Regions from separate parts of the Aquamicrobium ahrensii genome, predicted to be linked through region 2. Evidence: predicted binding sites of a transcription regulator. Region 2 holds the regulator's gene; each other region holds the start of a gene.

Region 1 (3,277 bases), on a different contig from region 2:
AGTCCGGCGCCATCCTGCAATATCTTGGCCGCAAGTTCGGCAGGTTCTACCCCGCTGACGAGCGCCAGCGCACAGAGGCCGACCAGTGGCTGTTCTGGCAGATGGGGGGGCTTGGGCCGATGGCCGGACAGGCGCACCACTTCCGCCAGTACGCGCCGGAGAAAATCGAGTATGGCATCGACCGTTACACCAATGAGGTCAACCGGCTCTACGGGGTGATGAACAAGCGCCTTGCCGACCGCGACTATCTCGCCGGTGACTATTCGATCGCCGACATGGCCGCGTTCCCGTGGGTTCGCCCTTACCGCAATCAGGGACAGGATCTGGAGGATTTTCCGAATCTCAGGCGTTGGTTCGAGGCCATCGCCGCGCGCCCGGCCGTTGTGAAGGCGGTCGAGGTCGGACAGGACCACCGCAACAATCTGGCCGAGGACAAGGAAGCGCAGAAAATCCTGTTCGGCCAGAAGGCGCGCGCCTGAACACCGTTCATTCAGGAATGAAAGGCCGCCGGATAAGCGGCGGCCTTCTCTTTGGCTACTGGCGGGTGAGCTTTTCGCTTTTGCAGATCAGCCCGCCCAGCACGCAGCCGGAAAGCGAAAGGGTGTTGCCCGACACGCTGGCCTTGCCGTTGTAGGTCTTGCCTTCATCCAGCTTGTTGACCGTGCCCTTGTAGGCGCCGCCGCCGCCTTCCATGCAGCCGATCGATTTGCCCTTGTATTCCCCGGACATAACCGTGCCGCAATATTTCGCGGCGCTGCCGGCATAGGAGATCAGCGTGCCGTTGGGCCGCTTCCATGTGCCTTCGATCGGATCGGCAAGGGCCGTGCCGGCCGTCATGAGAATGGCGAACGCCGCCACGCTGGCAATACGAAACATGTCTCCTCCCTGAGCGCTGCGTTCCTCTTACGCAAACGTAAGCTAATCCAGTCCCGCGCCGAACGAAAGTCGTGCCGCTGGGGAAGTTGGCCGATATTTTTCGGACCCTCACGGAGCCCGGGTAAAACGAAATCACGAAACCGATGCGTCGCCGTGGTTAGCGAAGGGTTGAATTCGGGGTGTGAAATTTCCGTAAAATTCGAGTTGAAAGCCAGCTGTTCCCGGCCTTTCCATCGTTAACGAAGTGTGACGTTTACCTATTGTTTTAGCTTTGTTTTCCTCAAATTAAGCACGTCTTTTTACGGCGAATTCAAGCCCATGGGGCATTCTCGGAAGCATCGAAGGGCAGCCTCCCGAACACCAAGAACGAGGCGCTCTCGCAACGGGACAGGGGTTTGAAATGGCACGTTTTGAAATGCACGAAGCCGGTTTCGGCGCCATGGGCACGATGGCTCAGGCCGACATGTTCGTTGAACTCGGCATGATGTACGCCACGGGTCGCGACTGTGAGGTTGATCAGATTGCCGCCCACAAGTGGTTCAACATCGCGGCCATTAAGGGTTCGGCCCGCGCCGCGGAGCTGCGCTCGGAAATCTCGGCCAACATGTCGAAGACGGATCTGGCGCGGGCCCTTCGCGAGGCGCGTGAATGGATGACGATGCACTGACCGAAAATTGAAAAGCCGCGCATAGAACGCGGCGATGACAAGGCGACGGTCGCTCCAACGGCCAGAACCGCAAGACAGGGCAGGCATGGAATAGGCGCGGGGGCGCTTCCACCAAAACAATGCATACACAGCCGGGCCGCGACCGATCGGGACAAGATCGGCGCGGCCTTTGGCTTTCCAAACCATGTCGGGACAGGGCTCACGGCGTTCTATGGGAGGCGGCCTGCTCCTCGGCGGGCTCTGCGAAACGCACCAGCACCGCGCCGTCGGTGACCTGGCTGCCCTCGGCGGCGATTTCCGCGATCATCCCGTCATGCGGGGCGGCAATTGCGTGCTCCATCTTCATCGCTTCCAGAACCAGCAGGGGCTGGCCTTTGGCGACCATATCGCCGGCGGTGGCGCGCACCACCTTGACCAGACCCGGCATCGGCGCGCGCAGGCTATCCGCGCCGCCGCCCCCTTCTTCCGCCCGGTCCAGCGGATCGGGAACCGCGAATGTGCAGCTCACCGGCCCGTCGAACACACTGACATGTCCGGGCCAGCGCGCCAGGTTGACCGTCGCCGGACGCAGGCGACGCATCTTGCCGTCCCGTCCCTCGAGTTCAACAAATACCTTGCCGGCTTCGACGCCGGCGCGCGCCCTGATTTCCTGCTCGCCATATCTGAGGACGACTCGTTTTGGCGTCGCATGGAAGTGGGCATAGCCGGCGAGCGCCGACCACGGATCATCGGGGGCCGCGGGGTCGGAAAGATCGAAAACGGCAAGAGCGGCGGCGGCGATCTGGCCCTCGGAAGGTTCCGGAACCGCGGTCAGAGCATCCTGTTTGCGGCCTATCAGCCCGGTATCGACATCGCCGGCGGCGAAATCAGGGTCAGCGGCAAGGGCGGCGAGGAAGGCAGTGTTCACCGTCGAGCCGGCGATTTCCGTCTCCGCCAGCATGTCGCCGAGCGCATCGAGCGCCGTCTTCCGGTCAGGCCCGTGAACCACCAGCTTGGCGATCATCGGATCGTAGAAGGGCGAGATGGCGTCGCCTTCGCGCACCCCGGTCTCCACCCGCAGAGACGTGCCCGGCGCAGGCTCATCCGGAAACCACAAATGGTGCAGCGTACCGGTGGCAGGCAGAAAACCCCTGGCCGCATCCTCGGCATAAAGCCGCGCCTCGAAGGCATGGCCATTCAGTTCAATCTCATCCTGGCGTTTCGGCAGCGCTTCGCCATAGGCGACGCGCAACTGCCATTCGACCAGATCGCTGCCGGTGATCATCTCGGTGACCGGATGCTCGACCTGCAGGCGGGTGTTCATCTCCATGAACCAGAAGCGATCGGACCTGAGCCCCTGCGAGGCGTCCACGATGAATTCGATGGTCCCCGCCCCGGAATAGGAGATGGCCTTAGCCGCTGTGACGGCTGCCTCGGTCATCGCCGCGCGCATCTCAGCGGTCATGCCGGGGGCGGGGGCTTCCTCGATCACCTTCTGGTGGCGACGCTGCGCCGAGCAATCGCGCTCGAACAGATGGACGACATTGCCGTAATTGTCGCCGAACACCTGCACCTCGATGTGACGCGGCTTCTCGACATATTTCTCGACCAGAACGCGGTCATCGCCGAATGCGGCCTTGGCCTCGCGGCGCGCCGAGGACAGCGCTTCCGCTAAATCCTGCGGATGATCGACGCGCCGCATGCCGCGCCCGCCGCCTCCGGCGCGGGCCTTGATCAGCACGGGAAAGCCGATTT
Region 2 (3,277 bases):
TGCTCGCCGTCACCATGGAGAATGGCGAGATCGCCGTTAACCGTCCGCGCCCCAACGCCTTCACCATGGATAATTGGCGGCGGGCTCTCGATGCGCAAGGCGTGCAGGCGCCGGAGCGACGCAAACAAAAGGATCGGAACGATCTCGCGCTGAAAATGAAGGACGGTGGCGAGGAATCCACCGCAGGCGCAGGATTTCGATGCGCGGACAGGGTTTGCGTGACACACCACCCTTCAGGCGCGCAGATCGTGCAGGCGTCCGATACCGATACTGCCCGCGCCTTCTGCGATACGGCGAGCCTTATCGTGATCGAAGACCCAACGGCAAGAAATCCCTGCCGCAATGCCGGTCTCGCCGTCATCACCCGCCGCCAACTGGCGCAAAAGGGCAGTGCGGCGGTATTCCTGCCGGCAGGCTTTTCATCGAACGGCGCAGCATCCACGAGACCAAAGCCCGAAATACACTTCTCCATCGAGGGAGACTATCGCCCATGGCATACCCAGCGCCGATTTTCCCGGGAGGCGCGCGGCATGCCACCCTACCAGCGGAAAGTGGCCACCCCCAAGCCTGCAAATTCTCCGGAAGGTGGCCTGACGCGCGAATCGGAATAAAGAACAAGCCCGTCCAGAATGCACGCGATGGCCGCCCGCTCCAGGATCAAGCCGCCAACGTGTAATACCTAACCTGATTTAGAAGGTTAGCCTTATATCGTTTGGTTTTCTCGATATTTTTCTTTAAAAGATACATGCACCTTCTGAAGACCGGCTTTCGTCGAAGGGCTTCCACTTTCTATCAGTAGCGACGGATCAATCCGACAAGCCTGCCTTGCACCTTCACCCGGTCGGGTCCGAAGATACGCGTCTCATAGGCTGGATTGGCCGCTTCAAGGGCAATGGAAGCACCCTTGCGGCGGAAACGTTTCAGGGTGGCTTCCTCGTCATCCACCAGCGCGACCACGATGTCACCCGGCGTCGCCGTGTCACCATTGCGGATGATGACCGTATCGCCCTCAAAGATACCCGCCTCGATCATCGAATCGCCTTTGACCTCCAGCGCATAGTGTTCGCCGCTGGAGAGCATTTCCGGAGGCACGGAAATGGAGTGCGTCTTATGCTGGATCGCATCGATCGGCACGCCGGCGGCGATCCGTCCCATAACCGGAATGGAAACGGCCGAACCCGAATCGTCGTCATTGCTGGCGATCTGGAGTTTGCGGGTTTCTTTAGCCGGCTGCCCGAGACTGCCCTGAATGACGCTTGGGGAAAATTTTCGCGCGCTGTTGAGGCCGGGCGCAATGGAATCGGGCAAACGCAACACTTCGAGCGCCCGGGCGCGATTGGGCAGGCGGCGAATGAAGCCGCGTTCCTCCAAGGCGGTGATGAGCCGGTGAATGCCGGATTTGGAAGCGAGATCCAGCGCCTCCTTCATCTCGTCGAATGAAGGCGGAATACCGCTCTCTTTCATTCGTTCATGAATGAAGAGCAGCAATTCATGTTGCTTGCGCGTCAGCATCGGTTCCCCCGGCAGCGGTGAATCCAGAATTGGAAAACAAACCCGGAACAAACACTATATGTTCCAGTTGTGTTCCGCAACCGTTTAAAGTTTAATGAATGAATTGAGAATTCGTTAGTCGATGAGCAGAACCGGGCACGGCTCGCCGGCTGCGAGCGGATCTGCGAATGGAGCCCGGACGATCAGGCCGCCGGCTGCCGCCATCACGCGCAGCATGGAGGAATCCTGCATTTCGAACGGCGTGGCCACAAGCTTTCCATCGCGCTCCTCAAGCCTCGCGCGCACATAATCCTGCCGGTGATCGTTGGCGCTCATGTCGGCCCCAAGGATAGCGGCGCGCATGTCCTGCCGGAACGGCTTTCCTCCAAGACGGGCAAGCAGCGGTTTGAGGAAAAGCTGGGAGCAAACGAGGCTGGCCACCGGATTGCCGGGCAGACCAAGACATCTGATCTCGCCCATCCTGCCGAACATCAGCGGCTTGCCGGGGCGCATGGCGATCTTCCAGAAATCGAGCGTCATGCCTTCCCCGGTCAAAACCTCGTGAACGAGGTCGTGATCGCCAACGGAAGCGCCGCCGGACGTAACGATAACATCTGCCCCCGCCGCCACCGCTTCCCTGACCAGCGCTGCCGTGGCGTCCCTCCGGTCGGGGGCGATACCGAGATCAAGCACTTCCGCGCCGGCGGCGCGGGCGCAGGCTGCGATGCCATAGGCGTTCGAGGAGATGATCTGGCCAGGCCCGGTTGCGCTGCCGGGCGGGCGCAACTCGTCTCCGGTGGCGATGATGGCGACCAGCGGGCGCTTCACCACCGAAAGGCTGGGATGGTTGGCGGACGCAGCCAGCGACAATGCTGCAGGACCGAGCAGGCGGCCTTTCTCGATCAGCAGGTCGCCTTCCATGAAGTCGATACCGGCGCGCCGGACATTGCGGCCCGCTACCGTGGTCTCGAGCAGTTCTATGATGCCCGGCGCCGCAACCTTCACATTCTCTTGAATGACGACAGTGTCGACGCCGGCGGGAAGGGGCGCGCCGGTGAAGATGCGTACGCATTCTCCCTTGCCCACGGTCCCGGAAAAGGTGCTGCCGGCGGCAATTTCGCCAATCACTGCGAGCCGGTTTCCAATTGCGCCTGCATCGACCCCGTGGGCGGCGTAGCCGTCCATGGCGGAGGCGTGGAACGGCGGCTGCGTGCGAAGCGCCGTTACCGGTTCAGCCAGCACCCGGTCGTAAGCCTGATCGAGGGGAACCCGTTCGGCAGTCAGAGGCTCGACACCCTGCAGAAGGCGCTCCAGCGCCGTCTCCATCGGAACCAGAGCCATGTCAGCTTTCCGCCTCATAGTCGCCGGACTTGCCCCCGGTCTTTGAAAGCAACCTGACGTCCGAGATAACCATGCCACGATCCACGGCTTTGGCCATGTCGTAGATGGTGAGGCAGGCGACGGAAGCGGCTGTCAGAGCCTCCATTTCCACCCCGGTCTTGCCGGTCACCCGCGCCATCGCCCGCACCCTGAGGCCGGGCAGGGCGTGGTCCGGTTCGATCTCCACCGTGACCTTCGTCAACAGCAGCGGGTGGCAAAGCGGAATGAGTTCATGCGCTTTCTTTGCCGCCATGATGCCGGCGATTCGGGCCGTGCCAAGAACGTCGCCCTTCTTCGCATTGCCTTCGACAATCATTGCCAGCGTTTCGGCCTGCATGCGCACGACGCCCTCGGCGACCGCCTCGCGAATTGTTTCGGCCTTGTCGCCAACATCCACCATATGCGC
Region 3 (3,277 bases), on a different contig from region 2:
GCGCTTGCCGGTGCCGTGCAATATGGCGTCCCGGGCTTCCTCGGGCAGATCCCTGAACTTGTCGCCGAGCTTGAAACCATAGGTCTTGCCGAGCGCGTCCAGCGTCTGCGCGTAATAGGGCGAAGTGGATTTCGCCCACGGAGCGACCGCGCCGTCGCGCAGCGACAGGTTTTCATCCGGGATCACGAGGTTGGGATCGATGGCCCGCTGATTGCCCAGGCCGTCGCAGGTCGGACAGGCGCCGAACGGATTGTTGAAGGAGAACAGCCGCGGCTCGATTTCCGGAATGGTGAAGCCGGAAACCGGGCATGCGAATTTTTCGGAGAACAGGATACGCTCATGCGTGTCGTTGAGCGACTTGTTGGCGGACCCGCCCCCGGCGGTTTCCTCCGGCGGCAGCGGCTTGTCGGCGAACTCGGCGACCGCGAGCCCATCGGCCAGCCGAAGGGCCGTCTCGATGGAGTCCGCGAGGCGGGTGGCAAGGTCGGGCCGCACCACGATGCGGTCCACCACCACGTCGATGTCGTGCTTGTATTTCTTGTCCAGAGCCGGCGCGTCCGCGATCTCATAGAAGGCGCCATCGACCTTGACGCGCTGGAAACCCTTTTTCTGGAGCTCCAGAAGTTCCTTGCGGTACTCGCCCTTGCGGCCGCGCACGATCGGGGCAAGTAGGTAAAGCCGTGTGCCTTCCTCAAGCGCCAGAACGCGATCGACCATCTGCGAGACGGTCTGGCTTTCGATGGGCAGGCCGGTCGCCGGGGAATAGGGCACGCCCACGCGCGCGAACAACAGGCGCATGTAGTCGTAAATCTCGGTGACGGTGCCAACCGTCGAGCGCGGGTTCTTCGAAGTGGTTTTCTGTTCAATCGAAATGGCGGGCGACAGCCCGTCGATCTGGTCGACGTCCGGCTTCTGCATCATCTCCAGGAATTGCCGCGCATAAGCCGACAGGCTTTCCACATAGCGGCGCTGGCCTTCGGCATAGATGGTGTCGAAGGCCAGAGATGACTTGCCCGAACCGGAGAGACCGGTCATCACCACAAGGGAATCCCGGGGCAGGTCGAGGTCCACATTCTTGAGATTGTGTTCGCGCGCGCCGCGAATGGAGATAAACTTATGGTCGGCCATGGCCGTTCCGCCGCCTTGGTATGAAATGTTTCGGGATGGCGGGGTTTCCCGGCCATCCGCCAATATAGGTCGTCCCGGCGCGGTTTCGAGAGAAGCCGCGACTTTCCATCGTGGGTTTAAGCGTCTTTCTGCAAGGCAGGCAAGCAAAAAGAACAAAAACCGAACATGCTCCTGACAAATCCGGTCCGGGCCTGTTACAAAGATCACATTTTGCTCAAGTCGGCCGTGGCCTGTTGACGTGACGGGATGAACACGCCAGATTTTGAAGGTACGGAAGCCGATCGCCTCAAGAGGCTGATCTCTGCGAGGCGCATGGCATCTGCGAGACGCCGCGTGATGGATGATGCGCCTGCGGATGAAGTGCTTTCGGACCGACGGCGAAACGGACAGAAGGAGAGAGGTATGACCCCACCGGACAGTCCCGAAGGGCTCCGCGCCTGAACGGAGCCGCGATCGGCCGATAGCCAGCCGGAATTTCCGCGCAGGAAAACCGGACCGGTCGTTTCCCCTAAAATCAGAAACTTTTGTCGGATCGTCGGCTGAATGCCGCGTGGCATCCGAAATCCAAAGCCGGTAAAATGCTCCCGGCATCATGGGTAGAACCCATCAAAAGCCCCGACCGCTCGAAATGGCAGCGGCGGGGCTCACTCTTTGGGAAACCGGTAAGGACGCGCGGCCCTAACGTTTCGAAGGTCGCAGCGTGCCGACGCCGATGTCGTAGGTGAGCTTGCCTGAAACCTTCACATCGAAATTCCCGACTCTGAAATGGCCGAATTGGCCGGTCGGCTTATCGTCGTCAGGCTCTGGCGGAAGAGGAGTCACGATGCTGTAAGCGCCATTCACACCTGGCAAATCGCCTGGTGATGGAGTTGTCTGGCCGGCGGTTCCGGATTTGCCTCCGGCAACCGCAGACCCGCTCGAAAGCGCGACAAGCAGAACTCCGCAGGTGGCTATGCGTGAAAGCTTCATGTTGTATCTATAGGTGTGTCGCCCGCCTGACGCCAGCTCTCATGAAATGCAAGCAGGGTTGACACCGCTATGTTTCGCTTGACTTTGGGCTGGGAAGCAAGAACATAAAGGGAACAAAAACCTTTTGGGGAAACAGGTGCAGCGTGCGGGCCAAACGGCGCGACAGACTGTAAGATATGGCAGACTTCCAATTTAGGACGAGCGTGGAGACAGCGTAATGGCGGGCAGCGTCAACAAGGTCATTCTGGTCGGCAATCTGGGCGCGGACCCTGAAATCAGGCGGCTGAACTCCGGCGATCCGGTTGTGAACCTGCGCATCGCCACGTCTGAAACATGGCGCGACAAGATGTCGGGCGAACGCAAGGAAAAGACCGAGTGGCATAGCGTCGTGATCTTCAACGACAATCTCGCCAAGGTCGCCGAGCAGTACCTGAAGAAGGGGATGAAGGTCTATATCGAAGGCCAGCTCCAGACACGCAAGTGGCAGGACCAGAACGGCCAGGACCGCTACACCACCGAGATCGTGCTGCAGAAATTCCGCGGTGAGTTGCAGATGCTCGATGCGCGTGGGCAGGGTCAGGGCGAAGGCGGCGGGCAGGTTGGTTATGATCGCGGCGGCTATTCCGGCGGCGGTGGTGGCGGCCGCGGCTCCGACTTCGGCCAGTCTGGCCCCGGCGATGTCGGTGGTTCGCGCGGGGGCGGGGGAATGGGTGGCGGCCGCGACCTCGACGACGAAATCCCATTCTGATCGATCATCGGCCGGAAGTACGGACATGGCGGGTGAGTGCGCCGCCCTTAATGAATTATGGTTTAACATGCGTCGCCTTACGGCAGAGTGGGCGGCGCATGTTCCATATCTATCTATTGTTGTGTGTTTTCAGTCGCTTCGCGTATTTTTGTGAATCTGTTTCCAGGCGCTTTCCTCGCCTCGCTGGAGAAGCTTTCGCTCGGCCACCGTTGCCTGTGACCGGATGAACGCCGGCTTTTGACATCGGCGGGCTTTCACGGTCATGCCTGTCGTTTTCGGGATGCATACTTCAAAATTCAAATTGATTTTGAAGGTCGGTTTTCAATGCGGTTTCCGGGAATCTTGCTCGGATAGGAAAGTTTTTCGCCCCTCGTATTGCCGTCATTGGCGAGCCTTTCCTTTTTCAGACGTTTGGAAAAGCTTCGGAAAGCG

Evidence for each region. Region 2 encodes LexA, which represses DNA repair genes until DNA is damaged. Its sites were predicted from a motif close to TGTTCNNNNTGTGTTCNG; they were not measured.
Region 1: the regulator LexA is predicted to act here: its motif matches at 1,138-1,155, upstream of ABID44_RS14580 (sel1 repeat family protein).
Region 3: the regulator LexA is predicted to act here: its motif matches at 1,277-1,294, upstream of uvrA (excinuclease ABC subunit UvrA).

Annotation. Positions count from the first base shown of each region.
Region 1 is NZ_JBEPMN010000013.1:14,424-17,700, reverse strand. Features, by position in the region: gene ABID44_RS14590 (glutathione S-transferase family protein) at 1-479, shown strand, start outside; gene ABID44_RS14585 (DUF2147 domain-containing protein) at 535-876, opposite strand; gene ABID44_RS14580 (sel1 repeat family protein) at 1,277-1,543, shown strand; gene ABID44_RS14575 (ATP-binding protein) at 1,743-3,277, opposite strand, start outside.
Region 2 is NZ_JBEPMN010000001.1:173,808-177,084, forward strand. Features, by position in the region: gene ABID44_RS00900 (ComEC/Rec2 family competence protein) at 1-611, shown strand, start outside; gene lexA (transcriptional repressor LexA) at 793-1,512, opposite strand; gene ABID44_RS00910 (molybdopterin molybdotransferase MoeA) at 1,627-2,832, opposite strand; gene moaC (cyclic pyranopterin monophosphate synthase MoaC) at 2,834-3,277, opposite strand, start outside.
Region 3 is NZ_JBEPMN010000004.1:11,080-14,356, reverse strand. Features, by position in the region: gene uvrA (excinuclease ABC subunit UvrA) at 1-1,128, opposite strand, end outside; gene ABID44_RS07090 (hypothetical protein) at 1,807-2,097, opposite strand; gene ssb (single-stranded DNA-binding protein) at 2,315-2,845, shown strand.